Linked DNA regions of Lacticaseibacillus paracasei subsp. paracasei. The protein of the gene in region 1 binds, or shares a complex with, the protein of each later gene. Links are inferred from orthologs where the notes say so. Each region holds a gene or a part of one and is shown in the gene's direction. Other genes may lie near its edges. The genes, in order: secY and secG.

Region 1 (8,470 bases):
GATAACGACAAGAAGACCGTTATTCGTACATGGTCCCGTCGTTCCACCATTTTTCCAAGTTTCATTGGCTACACCATCGCCGTATATGATGGTCGTAAGCATGTCCCAGTTTTCGTGAGTGAAGACATGGTTGGTCACAAGTTGGGCGAATTCGTTCCTACGCGTACCTTCCGCGGTCATAACACCGACGACAAGAAGACAACAGCACGCTAGAAAGGAGCACAACATTCATGGCTGATCAAATTACGTCTGCAACGGCAACGGCCAAGACAGTTCGGATTGCTGCTCGCAAAGCGCGCCTGGTAATCGACTTGATTCGCGGTCGCGATGTTGCTGAAGCATTGGCAATCTTAGAATTCACCCCTCGATCCGGTTCACCGATCATCGAGAAGGTACTCAAGTCTGCCATCGCTAATGCAGAACATAACTATGACTTAGATGCACAAAACCTTTATGTAAGCAAGGCTTACGTCAACGAAGGCCCGACCCTCAAGCGGTTCCGTCCTCGTGCCAAGGGGAGCGCATCACCAATCAACAAACGGACAAGCCACGTTACCGTGGTTGTATCCGAAAAAGAAGCATAAGGAGGGATAACGCGTGGGTCAAAAGATTAATCCAACCGGTTTCCGTGTCGGTGTCATCCGTGACTGGGATGCCAAATGGTATGCAGACAAAGACTTTGCAGCCTTTCTGCATGAAGACATTGAAATCCGAAACTTCATTAACAAGAAGCTGCAAGATGCTTCCGTATCACGTATCGAAATCGAACGTGCCGCAAAGCGCGTCAACATTTCCATTCATACTGCTAAGCCGGGTATGGTTATCGGTAAAGGCGGTTCTGAAGTTGAAAACTTGCGTAAGCAGCTGAACAAGCTGACTGGCCGCCAAGTTCACATCAACATCGTGGAAATTAAGAAACCTGATCTGGATTCCAAGCTTGTTGGCGAAAACATCGCCCGTCAGCTTGAACAACGGATCGCTTTCCGTCGTGCAATGCGTCAAGCAATGCAACGGACCATGCGAGCAGGTGCCAAGGGGATCAAAACCCAAGCTTCCGGTCGTTTGAATGGTGCGGATATTGCACGTCGCGAACATTACAATGAAGGCTTAGTACCATTGCATACCTTGCGTGCCGATATCGACTACGCATGGGAAGAAGCCGCAACAACTTATGGCCGTATCGGGATCAAAACCTGGATCAATCGTGGTGAGATTTTACCTGAAAAGCCAAAGCAAAATAGTGTGAAAGGAGGGAAATAATCAATGTTAGTACCTAAGCGTGTAAAGCATCGTCGCGAATTCCGTGGGAAGATGCGCGGTGCAGCTAAAGGCGGCCGTAACGTCGATTTCGGTGAATATGGTTTGGAAGCATTGGAATCCCACTGGATCACCAACCGTCAGATCGAAGCTGCTCGTGTCGCAATGACCCGTTATATGAAGCGTGGTGGGAAAGTATGGATCCGCATTTTCCCTCATAAGTCCTACACCAGTAAAGGTGTTGGCGTCCGGATGGGTAATGGTAAAGGTGCACCAACTGGATGGGTTGCTGTCGTTAAACGTGAAAAGATCATGTTTGAAGTCGGTGGCGTTTCCGAAGCAGTCGCAAAGGAAGCTTTGCGTTTGGCATCCAACAAACTCCCGATCCGTACCAAGATCGTTTCACGCGAGGAAGTAGGTGGGCAATCAAATGAAGGCTAAAGAAATTACTGCATTAACCACTGCTGAGATGCTCGACAAAGAGAAGCAATATAAAGAAGAGCTGTTCAACTTGCGCTTCCAACAGGCGACTGGCCAATTGGAAAACACCGCTCGCTTGAGTCAGGTTCGGAAAAACATTGCACGGATCAAAACGGTCCTTCGGCAACAGGCACTCAATAAATAATCGGAAAGGAGACATTTACCTTGGCAGAACGTAATTCTCGTAAGGTTTATCAAGGCCGCGTGGTCTCAGATAAAATGGACAAGACGATCACCGTGGAAGTCAGCACGGTCAAGATGCACCCTGTTTACGGCAAGCGTATGAAGTACTCCAAGAAGTATTACGTGCATGATGAAGACAATACCGCTAAAACTGGCGATATCGTGCGGATCGCAGAAACACGTCCTTTATCACGCAATAAGCGTTTCCGTTTATTGAACATTGTCGAAAAGGCAGTTATCATCTAATCAATTTTTCGGATGAAAGGAGGACCATTCCGTGATACAACAAGAAAGTCGCCTTAAAGTGGCGGATAATTCCGGCGCGCGCGAAATCCTGGTGATTAAAGTACTTGGCGGTTCATACCGTAAGACTGGTAACATCGGTGATGTCGTTGTCGCAACTGTAAAACAAGCAACACCAGGTGGCGTTGTCAAGAAGGCTGACGTTGTCAAGGCTGTCATTGTACGGACCAAGTCTGGCGCCCGTCGCGCTGACGGTTCTTACATCAAGTTCGATGAGAACGCAGCAGTTATCATTAACGCCGACAAGAGCCCTCGTGGGACTCGTATCTTTGGACCTGTGGCACGTGAACTGCGTGACGGCGATTTCATGAAGATCGTCTCCTTAGCGCCCGAAGTACTTTAATCATTCTGACCAAATAGGAGGTGCGATACATGAAGTTCAAAACTGGTGACAAAGTGCGGGTCATGCGCGGCAAAGATGCCGGCAAAGAAGGCCAGATCACTAAAGTCTTGAAGGACGCTGATAAAGTTGTCGTTGAAGGCATTAACATGATCAAGAAGCACCAAAAGCCTAACAATGCTAATCCGCAAGGCGGTATTATCGATAAGGAAGCACCTATTCACGTGTCCAATGTGATGCTTCTTGATCCAGATACCAATAAGCCGACACGGATCGGTTCTGAAGTTAAAGATGGCAACAAAGTGCGGATTGCTAAGAAGTCTGGCACCGCAATCGATAAATAATAGGGAAGGAGGACAAACTTTTTCATGGAGAATCGTCTTGAAGAACGTTATAGCAAAGAAATCGCTCCTGCATTGGTAAGCAAGTTTAACTACAAGAGCACCATGCAGGCACCGAAGATCGAAAAGATCGTTTTGAACATGGGTGTTGGTGATGCGACTCAGAACGCCAAATTGCTGGATGAAGCAGTTGACGAACTGACCCTGATCTCTGGTCAACATCCACTGATCACCAAGGCTAAGAAGAGTATCGCTGGCTTCCGTCTGCGTGAAGGCATGCCAATCGGCGCAAAGGTTACCCTTCGCGGCGAACGCATGTATGATTTCTTGGATAAGCTGATCAATGTCTCCCTGCCGCGTGTGCGTGACTTCCATGGTATTTCCCCCAAGTCCTTCGATGGTCGCGGGAACTATACCTTGGGTGTTAAAGAACAACTGATCTTCCCAGAAATCGATTACGATAAGGTTAATCGTGTTCGTGGGTTGGATGTTGTCATCGTTACAACGGCAAATACTGATGAAGAAGCTCTCGAATTGCTGACGCAAGTCGGGATGCCATTCGCCAAATAAGGGAGGTCCGCTACTTGGCTAAGAAGTCAATGATCGCTAAGAACAATCGGCCTGCAAAATTTGCAGTCCAGGAATATACGCGGTGCCAACGTTGTGGCCGTCCACATTCCGTTTATCGTAAATTCAAACTCTGCCGGATTTGCCTTCGTGAGTTAGCACATGCCGGCCAAATTCCAGGCATGCGCAAAGCTAGCTGGTAATCACTAGACAAAGGAGGTTAAATCAATGGTCTTGACCGATCCAATCGCAGATTACTTGACCCGGATCCGTAACGCCAACATGGTGCGTCACGAATCCTTGGTCGTACCTGCATCTAAGATGAAAAAAGACATTTCTGAGATTCTGAAACGTGAAGGGTTCATCCGTGACTATGAAGTTATTGATGATGACAAGCAAGGCGTTATCCGCATTTTCTTGAAGTATGGTAAGAATAATGAACGGGTTATCTCTGGCTTGAAGCGGATCTCCAAACCGGGTCTGCGCTCATACGTTAAAAGTGATGCTGTTCCTAAGGTCTTAAACGGCTTAGGGATTGCTATCATCTCAACTTCCGAAGGTGTTATCACCGACAAGGAAGCTCGTGCCAAGAACGTCGGCGGCGAAGTACTCGCCTACGTTTGGTAATTCAATATATCAAAAAGGAGGTGCCGATAAGTGAGTCGTATTGGTTATAAAGTCATTAAAGTCCCAGCCGGTGTCACCATCACAAAAGATGGCGACAACATTACGGTTAAGGGCCCGAAAGGCGAATTGACCCGTCATTTTGCCCCGGAAATCGAAATGCACCAGGAAGGCGACGAGATCAACTTCACGCGTCCTGATGATTCCTACAAGGCTGTCCACGGAACAATGCGGGCCAACTTGAACAACATGGTCGTCGGGGTTACCGAAGGCTACAAGAAAGAAATGAAGTTGGTCGGTGTCGGCTATCGTGCACAAAAACAAGGCGAAAAGCTTGTTTTGAACGTTGGCTATTCCCATCCAGTTGAAATGACCGCGCCTAAGGGTGTCACTGTTGAAGTTCCAAGCACCACTCAGATCATCATCAGCGGGATCTCGAAACAGGTTGTTGGCCAGTTTGCAGCCGTTGTTCGTTCCGTCCGTGCACCTGAACCTTATAAGGGTAAGGGGATTCGTTACGTTGACGAACATGTCCGTCGTAAGGAAGGTAAGACTGGTAAGTAGTCTTAACCTTCAACAAATTTAACAAGAGGTGAACATTGTGATTTCTAAGCCAGATAAGAACAAGACTCGGCAACGGCGTCACGCCCGCGTACGAGGCAAGATTTCTGGTACGAGCGAGCGCCCACGCTTGAACATTTTCCGTTCGAATAAAAACATCTACGCACAATTAATTGATGACGTAGCGGGTGTGACGCTAGCAAGTGCCTCCACTCTTGATAAGGACATTAAAGATCCTGAAAACAAGACTGCTGCTTCTGCACAAGTTGGCGCGTTGATCGCCAAGCGTGCTGTTGCTGATGGTCATAAAGTTGTGGTCTTTGACCGTGGTGGTTATCTGTACCATGGTCGCGTTGCTGCGTTAGCTGAAGCAGCACGTGAAAATGGCCTCGAATTCTAGAAAAAAGGAGGATAACCAACACATGGCATCATTTATCGATCCAAACCAATTGGACTTAGAAGACCAAGTCGTTTCCATCAACCGTGTCACGAAAGTTGTTAAAGGTGGACGTCGTCTGCGTTTTGCTGCGATCGCGATCGTCGGTGATAAGAATGGTCACGTCGGCTTTGCAACTGGTAAGGCCCAAGAAGTTCCTGAAGCGATCCGTAAAGCTGTTGACGCGGCCAAGAAGAGCTTGATCGAAGTACCGATTGTCGGCACAACGATTCCTCATGAAGTTATCGGCCATTTTGGCGCCGGCGAAGTTTTGCTGAAGCCTGCTGAAGAAGGTTCTGGGGTTGCTGCTGGTGGCGCTATCCGTTCCGTCATGGAACTTGCCGGCATTGCTGATATTACCAGCAAGTCACTCGGCCGTAACACCCCGATCAACATGATCCGGGCAACGATGGACGGGTTGACACAACTGCGTACCCGTGAACAAGTTGCTGAATTGCGTGGCGTTTCTGCGTCATCATTAGAAGACTAGGAGGTAAACACATGGCTCAATTGAAGATTACTTTGACCCGTAGTGCTGCCCACCGTCTTCCTAAGCAACGTAAAATTGTGAAGGAATTAGGCTTAGCTCGAGTTAATAGCTCAGTGATCAAGCCTGACAACGCAGCCACTCGTGGTGCGATTTTCCAGATTTCACACTTGGTTTCCGTTGAAGAAATCAAGGATTAATAACATTATTTCGACAAGGAGGTGCCCAAGAGTATGCAATTGCACGAATTAAAGCCGAGTGTCGGCTCCCGTCATTCCCGCAAGCGTCTGGGCCGTGGTACTTCTAGCGGTCAAGGTAAGACAGCTGGTAAAGGGACAAAGGGTCAATTGGCACGTCAGGGCGGCAAAACGCGTCTTGGCTTCGAAGGTGGCCAGATGCCATTGTTCCGGCGTATGCCAAAACGCGGTTTCAACAACATTAACCGCAAAGAATATGCTGTTGTTAACCTTTCCGATCTTAACCGCTTCGACGATGGCGCCGAAGTAACCCCAGCAGCCTTGATCGATGCTGGTATCGTTAAGAACGAAAAGAACGGCGTCAAGCTGCTGGCAGACGGCAAGCTTGAGAAAAAACTGACCATTAAGGTAGCAAAGGCTTCTGCTGCAGCGAAGGCTGCTGTTGAAGCAGCTGGCGGTTCGATTGAGGTGATCTAATGCTGAGGACCCTGAAAAACGCGCTCAAGGTTAAAGACATCCGTAACAAGATCCTCTTCACTTTAGCGGTTTTATTGGTCTATCGATTAGGTACACTGATCGCAGTGCCCGGGGTCAATGCAAAGGCGCTGCAATCAATCGGTTCGACAGGCCTGATCTCACTGCTGGATACTGTCAGTGGTGGCGGACTGGCCCAGTACTCCATCTTCTCGATGGGGGTCTCACCGTACATTACGGCACAGATTGTGGTTCAGCTGCTGCAGATGGATATCGTTCCGAAGTTTGTTGAATGGAGCAAGCAAGGGGAAGTTGGTCGGCGTAAGCTGAATCAGGTGACTCGTTACTTAACCATTATCTTCGGGTTCTTTCAGGCAATTGGGATTACGGCCGGCTTTCAAACGTTAAGTTCGATGGGCTTGGTCAAAAATCCGTCTGTTAGCACCTATATCACGATCGGGATCATCTTAACCGGCGGCACCATGTTGCTGACTTGGATGGGTGAACAGATCACTGATAAAGGTCTTGGTAATGGGGTTTCCTTGCTGATCTTTTCCGGGATCATTGCTCGCTTGCCTTCTGGCCTTCAAGAGCTATACCGCGATAACGTTCAGGTATACTCTGGTGCCGAAATCTGGAAAGGGATTGCCTTCATGGCAGCCTTAGCCATTATCGTGATCCTAGTGATCACGTTTGTCACATGGGTACAGCAAGCAAATTACAAGATTCCGATTCAATATACCCGGCGTGTCACCAGCGCAGGCAGCAACAGCTACTTGCCTTTAAAGGTCAACGTGGCCGGCGTTATTCCAGTTATCTTTGCGAGTTCCTTCATCGTAACTCCGCAAACAATTCTGATGGCTTTTCAAAAGAATCATAGCGGTGATGGCTGGTATCAAGTCATGACCAACATCTTCAATATGCAAAAACCTGCCGGGACTGCGATCTACACGCTTCTAATCATTCTTTTCACGTTCTTCTATGCGTTTGTTCAGGTCAATCCCGAAAAGGTCTCTGAGAACTTAACCAAACAAGGCAGTTACATTCCAGGCGTTTGGCCAGGAAAAGAAACCGAGAATTATATCTCGCGTTTACTGATGCGGTTATCAACCGTCGGGGCATTGTTCCTTGGCCTGGTTGCATTGCTGCCACAGTTAGCTGCCAACATTTGGGGCTTGCCACAGTCAATCGGACTGGGCGGCACAAGTCTCTTGATTGTCGTCATGACAGCGATTGAATTGGTTCGTCAGTTAGACGGCTTACTCATGAAACGCGAGTATATCGGTTTCATTCGCGGAGACTTGATTAAAGGCGACAGTAAAAAATAAACGTCATTTAAACAGAACGTGAGTCAGCTTGATTAGAGTCCAATGTGTAAGCGAATCTGAGTATGATGACCGGGTTCGGTTATTGTGTTTAAGAGCGTTTATACGTCAGGTTCTAGTCTGGCGAGCGCGTTTAGAGGAGGATGCAACGTGAATCTCATTTTAATGGGACTTCCCGGTGCAGGGAAAGGTACTCAAGCAGAACGGATCGAAGACACTTATCCGATTGCACATATTTCAACCGGTGACATGTTCCGAGCTGCGATGGCTGCTGGTACCGCATTAGGTAAAGAAGCGAAAGGTTTCATTGATAAGGGGCAACTCGTACCGGACTCGGTCACGAATGGCATTGTCAAGGAACGACTCGCTGAATCTGATACCGATGCTGGTTATATGCTTGATGGCTTCCCGCGCACCATCCAACAAGCAGAGGCACTCGAAACGATTACAGCCGATCTGAAGAAACCGTTAGATGCTGTCATCAATATCGATGTTGCACCTGCAAAACTAGTCGATCGTTTGTCTGGCCGTTTTATTTGCAAGACATGCGGCGCGACTTATCACAAAATCTACAACCCGCCAAAGGTTGCCGGCACTTGTGATCGTTGCGGCGGTCATGAATTCTTCCAGCGTGAAGATGACAAACCGGCAACGGTTAAAAATCGCCTCAAGGTAAACATCGAAATGAACACACCGCTGTTGGACTTCTATGAAAAGAAGGGCCTGCTTCACACGGTTAATGGCGACCAGGACATTGATAAGGTGTTTGCCGAGATCAAAGCGATTTTGGCTGCTGTGGCAAAGTAAGTGCTTGGACGATTGCACGCCCCTCATGACTGTTTTCAAAGTCGAAGAATTATGGTACAATATCGCGGTATGCGGTGAGTGCCAATCG
Region 2 (8,288 bases), 1.6 Mb from region 1 along the record:
GACGAAGGTGCCTTCACTGGTGAAACCAGCCCGAAAGCTTTGAAAGAAATGAACGTTGATTACGTCATTATCGGTCACAGCGAACGTCGCGGCTATTTCCACGAAACCGATGAAGATATCAATAAGAAGGCTAAGGCCATCTTTAAGAACAATCTTTTGCCAATCATTTGCTGCGGCGAAAGTTTGGCTCAGCGCGAAGCTGGCCAAACCGAAGACTGGGTTGCTTCACAGATTGAAGCTGCTTTGGCCGGTTTAAGTGCTGACCAAGTCAAAGTTTCAGTCTTAGCCTATGAACCAATCTGGGCTATCGGGACAGGTAAGACGGCAACTGCCGATCAGGCACAAGAAGTTGTCGCACATATTCGTGCAACGGTTGAGAAGTTGTATAATAAAGATACGGCAGATGCTGTTCGTATTCTTTACGGCGGCTCTGTTAAACCAGCGAACGTCAAGGAATTAATGGCTAAGCCTGATATCGATGGCGGTTTAGTCGGTGGCGCTTCGATGGATCCTGAAAGTTTCATCGCCTTGGCTAACTACCAAGATTAATCTGGGTTCTACTATTAAACAGCCTTCTGGCAAAAAGGAGAAGAATTTATGTCTATCATTACTGATGTATTGGCACGCGAAGTCTTAGACTCCCGTGGCAACCCTACTGTTGAAGTTGAATTGTACACTGAAGACGGCGGCTTTGGCCGTGCGTTGGTACCATCAGGTGCTTCAACCGGTGAACACGAAGCCGTTGAACTTCGTGATGGTGACAAGGATCGTTTTGGCGGCAAGGGTGTTTTGAAGGCCGTTGGTCATGTGAACAACGAAATCGCTAAGGCGGTTATTGGCCTTGACGTGACTGAACAACGCCTGATTGACCAAACCATGATTGACCTTGACGGTACCCCGAACAAGGGCAAGTTTGGCGCCAATGCTATCTTGGGTGTTTCCTTGGCTGCAGCCCGTGCTGCTGCTGATGAAGTTGGCCTGCCATTGTATCAATATCTTGGCGGCCCGAATGCCCACGTTCTGCCAACGCCAATGATGAACGTCCTCAATGGTGGTGCACACTCAACCAACACCGTTGACTTCCAGGAATTCATGATCATGCCTGTTGGCGCTAAGAGCGTTCGTGAAGCTGTTCGGATGGGTTCAGAAACCTTCCATGCTTTACAGGCACTGTTGAAGAGTAAAGGCGACATCACCGCTGTTGGTGATGAAGGCGGCTTTGCCCCGAACTTGAAGGATAACGAAGAAGCCTTCGAACTTCTTGTTGAAGCAATCAAGAAGGCTGGCTACAAGCCAGGCGACGACATTGCTTTGGCCTTTGACGTTGCTGCTTCAGAAATGTACGATGCCGAGAGCAAGACATACACAACCAAGTGGTCTAACCCTGACAAGAAGTACACCACTGAAGAATGGACCGACATGATTGATGGTTACATTAACAAGTACCCAATTGTTTCTGTTGAAGATCCTATCGACGAAAACGACTGGGAAGGCTGGCAGACATTCACCAAGAAGATGGGCGACAAAGTCCAAATCGTTGGTGATGATCTGTTTGTTACCAACACCGACTACCTGAAGAAGGGTATCGATATGGGTGTTGCTAACTCCATCCTGATCAAGCTGAACCAGATCGGTACATTGACCGAAACCTTCGAAGCCATCGAAATGGCTAAAGAAGCTGGTTACACAGCTGTTGTTTCACATCGTTCCGGTGAAACTGAAGATACAACGATTGCTGACTTGGTTGTTGCAACCAACGCTGGCCAGATCAAGACTGGTTCAATGAGCCGGACAGATCGTATCGCTAAGTACAACCAGTTAATGCGGATCGAAGATCAACTGGGTGCACAATCCTTGTACAAGGGCCGCAAGTCCTTCTACAATGTGAAAGCAATCGACTAATTTGCTTAATTAGTTGGCAGCTTGGAAAGCACGTTTCCGTTAAGGAGCGTGCTTTTTTTGTGGAGCGTGAGCTGGCGCGGTTAGAAACCAGAGTTTGTAAGTTCAAGGTCCTTACATGCAGGTTTCTGCGCCAGCGAGCGCGTTTAATTGTGCGCGAACAGGAGCGCTTAGAAGCCGGAACATAAGTGGCTTCGACCAAATGGCGTGGTTTTAGCGAGGTCGCTTGGGTTGAAAGAATCAGGATTTTTTAATCGGTGAGACTGAATCGCGGTTGTCGGGTGCACCTTTCTGTATACTAGGGATAAGCACAAATGAAAGGACAGTTTTCTATGCAAACGACGCCACCTCATTGGCAACGAAACATTGCTATCTTTTTGCTTGGTCAATTTCTTTCTGGCATTACCAGTATGACGGTTCAGTATGCGATCATTTGGCACTTAACGGCTAAAACTGGTTCTGCAACGATTCTCAGCATTGCTACTTTATTAGGTATGTTGCCGACGATTTTGCTGAGTCCTTTTGTCGGGCCTTATATTGATCGCTTGAACAAGAAAATGTTGTTGATTGTACCGGATATTGTCGCCGCTATGGTGGCACTTATTTTGAGTGCCGTTGGCGAGTTCGGTGGCTTTTTTCCTGTTTGGCTGATCTTTGTGTCGTTGCTGGTGCGGGCGTTGGCACAAACATTCCAGATGCCGACGATTCAGGCTATTTTGCCAACCATGGTCCCTGGTGATCAGTTGACGCGCGTGAACGGTCAACTCGGTGTAGTGAATTCGGCGAACATGATTATTGCGCCGGCACTGGGAGCTGTCCTTTTTGGCCTGATGCCGATGCCGCTTTTGATTTTGTTAGATGTTTTAGGTGCGATTCTAGGAGTCAGCTTGCTGTTGTTCGTTAGTATTCCAGAAAATCGCTTGGTCGGGACAACCGTCCATGTTGCGCAGGATGCCAAGGTCGGGTGGCAATTGTTGCGAGGCAATCGTGGCCTGTGGTATATGACTTTAATTGGCATGTTGACGACGTTTGCCTTCATGCCAGCCGCTAGTATGTATCCTTTAATGACCATGCGTTATTTTCATGGCACTGTCGGTCAAGCTGGGTTGATTGAAGTTGTTTATTTTGCTGGCTCGTTACTTGGCGGCCTGCTCATTAGCGTCTTTGGCCATTTTCGTGATCGTATTCATCCGATTGTCTGGGGGATGGTGGTCATTGGCGTGACGTTTGGATTAAGTGGTGTTTTGCCACGAACTGAAAATGGCTTTTTATGGTTTCTTATCTTGAATGGCGTTGCTGGCTTAGCTTGGCCGTTTTTCAACACGCCTCTGATCGCGATGTATCAGCAAAGCTATGCTCCTGAGACGCTCGGACGGGTTATGGGGATTTTGAATGCGCTAATGAGTCTGCCAGGGCCGGTCGGCTTGATCTTTGCTGGTCCCATCGCCGATCGCTTTGGTGTCGCAACTTTATTTGTAGTTGCAGGGATCGGCGTGTTACTGGCCGCTGGCGTTATGTTCGGCTTGAAGATCACCCGTGAATATGACCGCCAGTTGCAAGCAGATGGGTCATCAGATTTGACTAAAAGGGGATAGATCGTATGAAAAAATTTTTCACCGTGTTTGCTCGGCTAGAAGTTGTTTTAGGATTGACGATGTTATGGATGACGTGGGATGTCGGCTTGCGAGCATCTGGCCAGATTTTTGGCGCCTTAGTTGTTTTAATCGGGATTGTGCTTTTATACGGGTTGATCATTTATGCGTTGATTGGCTGGTTCATGGATCCTACGCACCGTTACTGGTATGTGCTGACACTGGTGCTAACTTTGCTGTACAACGTGTTAGCCTGGACCTTTCCCAGCGTCATGATCCAAACATGGGCCACATATCCATTTCCGCTTATCACTTTGTTAATCGGTGTAATGTTGGTTTGGGTGGCTCGGCAAGAAAAACAATAATTGGTTTTGCTGACTCGGGTGACTGAGTCGTTTTTGATTCCCAGCCAGAGGTATATACTGAGATCATGTTGTACTGGAGGGGAATTACTTGGCACGACCTGTAAAAGAAAAATTTGACGTTACTCGCCTGCGATTTGTGCTACTCGGACTACTCGTTGGTTTAATGAGCGGCACTGTTGTCAGCGCGTTTCGCTATTGTATTGAAGTAGGGCTGCGCTATAGTCGGCTGGTATATGGGCACTTGCGAATAGCGCCGTTTGTCTGGTGGCAATGGGCGTTGTTGATCGGTGTCAATCTTGGTTTGGCGTTAATCGTGGCGTGGCTTCTCAAGAAAGAGCCCTATATTTCTGGCTCTGGGATTCCGCAAGTTGAAGGCCAATTGGCTGGTGAATTGGAGATGCACTGGTGGTCGATCCTCTGGCGAAAATTTGTCGGCGGTGTTCTGGCGCTGGGGCCTGGGTTGTTTCTCGGACGGGAAGGACCGTCGATTCAGTTAGGCGCTTCAGTCGGGCAAGGTTTAGCTGCTGGGTTCAAGCTATCAGGAACTGATCGGCGATTGTTAATTGCATCCGGTTCCGCTGCTGGCTTGGCGGCGGCGTTTAATGCACCCATTGCTGGGACCTTGTTTGTCTTAGAAGAGGTTTATCATAATTTCTCACCGCTTGTTTGGTTAACGGCATTGGCTGGGGCAATTGGATCGGATTTTGTTTCACTGAATGTTTTCGGACTTGTTCCGGTGCTGCATTTAAGCTATTCGCGTAGTTTACCTGTATCGAGTTATTGGCATTTAATTTTGCTAGGCATTCTTTTGGGCTTGTTTGGGTACTTATACCAGCGAATCTTGTTGGTGATGCCGCGGTGGTATCGCAACTTGACACATTTACCGCGGCCATTACAAGGCATTGTACCGTTTCTGCTGGTGATTCTGGTTGGCTATTTTGCACCAAACTTACTTGGTGGTGGCAATGGTTTGATTGTCGGTTTTGGCCAGTATGTGCCATCTTTGCTTGTATTGATCGCAATTTTTGTTGTACGTTTCGTTTTTTCAATGATTTCATATGGTTCTGGATTACCAGGTGGCATTTTTCTGCCGATTCTTTCTTTGGGTGCCGTGATCGGTGCCATTTATGGCGTCTTCATGAATCAACTCGGCTTATTGCCGCACGTCTATATCATGAACTTAATCATTTTTTCAATGGCCGGTTACTTTGCTGGCATTGGAAAAGCACCGTTTACTGCGATTCTATTGGTAACGGAGATGGTTGGTAATTTGACGCATTTGATGCCGTTAGCGGTTCTATCGTTAACTGCTTATCTCGTGGTTGATTTGCTTGGCGGTGCGCCGATCTATGAAGCGTTACTCGAGCAAATGACAATGCCGAAAACAGTTCAACAGCTTCATCGACCCGACCGACTGGAAATACCGGTTTTCTTCGGCAGTCCCTTGAATGGCAAAATGGTCCGCGATATGCCATGGCCTAAAGAAGCATTACTAATCGGAATCCGGCGTGGCGAACAGGAAGTGATTCCACATGGTGATTCCTTGATCCGTGAAGGTGATACGTTGGTGCTGTTAACGGATGCGACCCAACGTGCTCGGGTCAAGCGGCGGATTGATGCGCTATCGGCGGCGTTGGGGAAAACGCACCAAAACTCATGAGCAAGTTATCTGTCAGGACGTTGACGTGCTTTTATTGTGAGTTATTTTACTTGCTGTGAGACGGTTCAAGTAGCTAAAAAGGTGGATTTCAGCAAAGATGCCTCTTTTAGGTAGAATGCGTTCGCCTTTATGTTGCTTTTATGCTAAACTACTAGGGTGAGATTTTTCGCAAGGGAGGCAACAACTTGCAAAGTTTATTGACCACATTTCTTGTGATCGATTCGATTTTGATCGTGATCGCAACATTAATGCAACCAAGCAAACAACAAGATGCGTTAAGCGCATTGTCCGGTGGGGCAACAGATCTTTTCGGGAAGACGAAATCCCGCGGCTTCGAAGCTTTCATGGAGAAAGTCACCGTTGTACTAGGTGTTATTTTCTTCGGCCTCGCAATCGCGCTGGTATATCTGGAAGCCCATTAACGAAAGTCTCCTGGTACTCAGGAGACTTTTTTTGCAGAGCGTTCATTGGCCCGGTTTCTGGGCCAGGAAACGCGTTTCGACAGCAACTGCGGTGGAATAGCTAACCATATGACAAGGCTGACTTTATCCGCCAATAGACAAGACCTACAACCGTTTTTTCACCGCAATATCGAGCCTTTTCACCAAGAGATTGAAGTTCCACTTGTCCACCCAGCCACTTGCCACAAAGGATGAAACCCATCATGATCTTTCGTGAACCGCAACCATTCGAATACGAGGGCACTGATACCGGTGTTGTTTTGCTGCATGCCTATACTGGCAGCCCAAACGACATGAACTTCATGGGGCGGGCCTTGCAGCGGGCTGGGTATGGCGTGTATGCGCCGTTGTTCACGGGACATGGTACCATTGAGCCAATGGATATTGTGACTAAGGGCAACCCAGATATTTGGTGGGCAGAGGCCAGCGCGGCTGTTTCGCATATGACAGCAAAGTATGACCGTGTTTTTGTTTTTGGATTATCACTCGGCGGTATTTTCGCCATGAAAGCTTTGGAAATATTACCCGGTGTCACAGCTGGCGGCGTTTTTTCATCGCCGATCTTACCGGGCAAGCATCATCTCGTGCCAGGGTTTCTGAGATACGCACAATATATGAATCGTTTGGCAGGTGTACCGGACGAAAGTACTCAGATTTTGGCTTACTTACCAGGCCAGCTGGCGGCGATTGACAATTTCGCCACTGGGGTTGCCGCCGATCTGTATTTAGTTAATAAGCCGATCTTTATCGGCCAAGCCGGTGCTGATGAATTAGTTGATGGGCAGCTGGCCTATCAGCTACGGGATGCACTCATCAATGCACCGCAAGTAGATTTCCATTGGTATGACAATGCCAAACATGTGATCACCGTGAATTCGGCGCATCACGCACTACAACAAGACGTTATCGCATTTATGCAACAAGAAAACGAGGGATAGCATGACCACAGTTGGCCATATTCGTAATGAACTTTTAGCAACATTTCGTAAAAATCCGAAGATTGATTATTCGGTCCAGACGCTGAGTCGTGCCTTGAAATTAAACGAAGGCACTGATTTTAAAACGCTGGTTCAAGCCTTAACTGGTATGGAAAATGACAATTTAATCCATCCCATTAGTGAAGGCCGTTATGCTTGGGGCGGCACGCCTAAAGTGTTGACAGGTATTTTCCATGGCAATGAAAAAGGGTTTGGTTTCGTTGCGATTGAAGATCAGGACAATGATGTTTATGTGCCGTCAACGAGCACTGATTTTGCTTTGGACGGTGATACCGTTGAAGTCCGTACCGTCCGTGAAGCACGCCCAAACGATACGCGTGGACCAGAAGGCGAAATCACTAAGGTTGTTGAACGCAGCCTAACGACACTTGTAGGCGAATTCAAACCATTTTCCGACAAAGATCGGGCCAAGTCTGGTTTTATTGGTATGGTTGTCAGCCACGAGAAGAAACTGAAGAATTTTCCGGTTTATGTCAAAGACACTGGTACCATGCCGCAATTAGGCGACATGACGGTTACCGAGATTACGGAATTTCCTAATGAACACCATCCGAAGCTGATGTATGGCATGGTGGTTGAAACATTGGGAAATAAGAATGATCCCGGTGTGGATATTATGTCATTAGTGATGCAAAACCATATCAAGACTGAGTTTCCTGATGAGGTAATGACTCAAACTAATGATATCCCGGATCATGTCACCCCAGAAGAACGGGTGAACCGTAAAGATATCACCGATCAAGCCGTTGTGACGATTGACGGCGACGACAGTAAAGACTTCGATGATGCCGTTGTCGTTTGGAAATTGCCAAACGGAAACTTCCATCTTGGTGTGCATATTGCAGACGTGTCGCACTATGTTACAGAAGGCTCAGCGTTGGACAAAGAAGCGTTTGATCGCGGGACTAGTACGTATCTGGTCGACCGTGTCATTCCGATGCTGCCATTCCGGCTGTCTAATGGCATTTGTTCGTTGAATCCTGGCGTTGATCGCTTGGCGATGTCTTGTGATATGGAAATTGATCAAGATGGTCACGTGGTTAATCACGAGATTTATCAAAGCATCATCAAGAGCCATGCGCGGATGACTTATAACAACGTCAACAAGATTGTGACCGACCATGACCCAGAAGTGATGGCCGAGTATCAGGAACTTGTGCCGATGTTTGAAGACATGGTTCAACTGCATCAAATTCTTTACAAGATGCGGCATGCTCGAGGTGCCATTGACTTCGAAGAAAACGAAGCCAAGATCATTGTTGATGATATGGGTCACCCAACAGACATTGTTCTGCGTGAGCGTGGTGTGTCAG

Evidence for each region.
Region 2: the proteins of secY (region 1) and secG are in contact, whole or in part, in a crystal structure (PDB 5AWW), measured with the Thermus thermophilus proteins. The link is inferred for Lacticaseibacillus paracasei subsp. paracasei from one-to-one orthologs. Residues at the interface, in WP_096411648.1 of Thermus thermophilus: Leu14, Gln16, Arg17, Phe20, Ile34, Pro35, Pro37, Ile72, Arg108, Arg109, Asn112, Gln113, Arg116, Ile117, Ile120, Pro145, Gly146, Trp147, Phe152, Phe155, Val156, Val159, Thr160, Val162, Ala163, Gly164, Ala166, Leu167, Trp170, Glu173; in WP_223903268.1 of Thermus thermophilus: Tyr5, Ile9, Tyr12, Leu13, Ala16, Leu19, Val20, Val23, Leu24, Gln26, Glu27, Pro28, Gln30, Gly31, Ala32, Asp34, Leu35, Met36, Gly37, Gly38, Ser39, Ala40, Asp41, Leu42, Phe43, Ala45, Arg46, Val48, Tyr53, Thr56.

What each region holds. Positions count from the first base shown.
Region 1 is NZ_AP012541.1:2,568,273-2,576,742, reverse strand. What follows is about bases 5,493-8,415. They hold secY (preprotein translocase subunit SecY), read left to right. Parts: upstream 5,493-6,252; coding sequence 6,253-7,578; downstream 7,579-8,415. Other genes in these bases: LBPC_RS12620 (adenylate kinase), read left to right, coding at 7,726-8,382; rplO (50S ribosomal protein L15), read left to right, coding at 5,813-6,253; rpmD (50S ribosomal protein L30), read left to right, coding at 5,594-5,779; rpsE (30S ribosomal protein S5), read left to right, coding at 5,493-5,582. In the rest of the region: rpsS (30S ribosomal protein S19), read left to right, coding at 1-213; rplV (50S ribosomal protein L22), read left to right, coding at 231-584; rpsC (30S ribosomal protein S3), read left to right, coding at 598-1,260; rplP (50S ribosomal protein L16), read left to right, coding at 1,264-1,698; rpmC (50S ribosomal protein L29), read left to right, coding at 1,688-1,882; rpsQ (30S ribosomal protein S17), read left to right, coding at 1,903-2,166; rplN (50S ribosomal protein L14), read left to right, coding at 2,198-2,566; rplX (50S ribosomal protein L24), read left to right, coding at 2,596-2,907; rplE (50S ribosomal protein L5), read left to right, coding at 2,932-3,474; LBPC_RS15965 (type Z 30S ribosomal protein S14), read left to right, coding at 3,489-3,674; rpsH (30S ribosomal protein S8), read left to right, coding at 3,700-4,098; rplF (50S ribosomal protein L6), read left to right, coding at 4,129-4,659; rplR (50S ribosomal protein L18), read left to right, coding at 4,697-5,056; more of rpsE, read left to right, coding at 5,079-5,492. UniProt on the Bacillus subtilis protein: The central subunit of the protein translocation channel SecYEG. Consists of two halves formed by TMs 1-5 and 6-10.
Region 2 is NZ_AP012541.1:964,493-972,780, forward strand. Bases 4,579-7,319 are described here. They hold secG (preprotein translocase subunit SecG), read left to right. Parts: upstream 4,579-5,701; coding sequence 5,702-5,938; downstream 5,939-7,319. Other genes in these bases: LBPC_RS04865 (ClC family H(+)/Cl(-) exchange transporter), read left to right, coding at 4,579-5,516; LBPC_RS04875 (alpha/beta hydrolase), read left to right, coding at 6,181-6,915; rnr (ribonuclease R), read left to right, coding at 6,917-7,319. Also shown: tpiA (triose-phosphate isomerase), read left to right, coding at 1-549; eno (phosphopyruvate hydratase), read left to right, coding at 598-1,902; LBPC_RS04855 (MFS transporter), read left to right, coding at 2,232-3,494; LBPC_RS04860 (hypothetical protein), read left to right, coding at 3,500-3,856; more of LBPC_RS04865, read left to right, coding at 3,945-4,578; more of rnr, read left to right, coding at 7,320-8,288. UniProt on the Bacillus subtilis protein: Involved in protein export. Participates in an early event of protein translocation.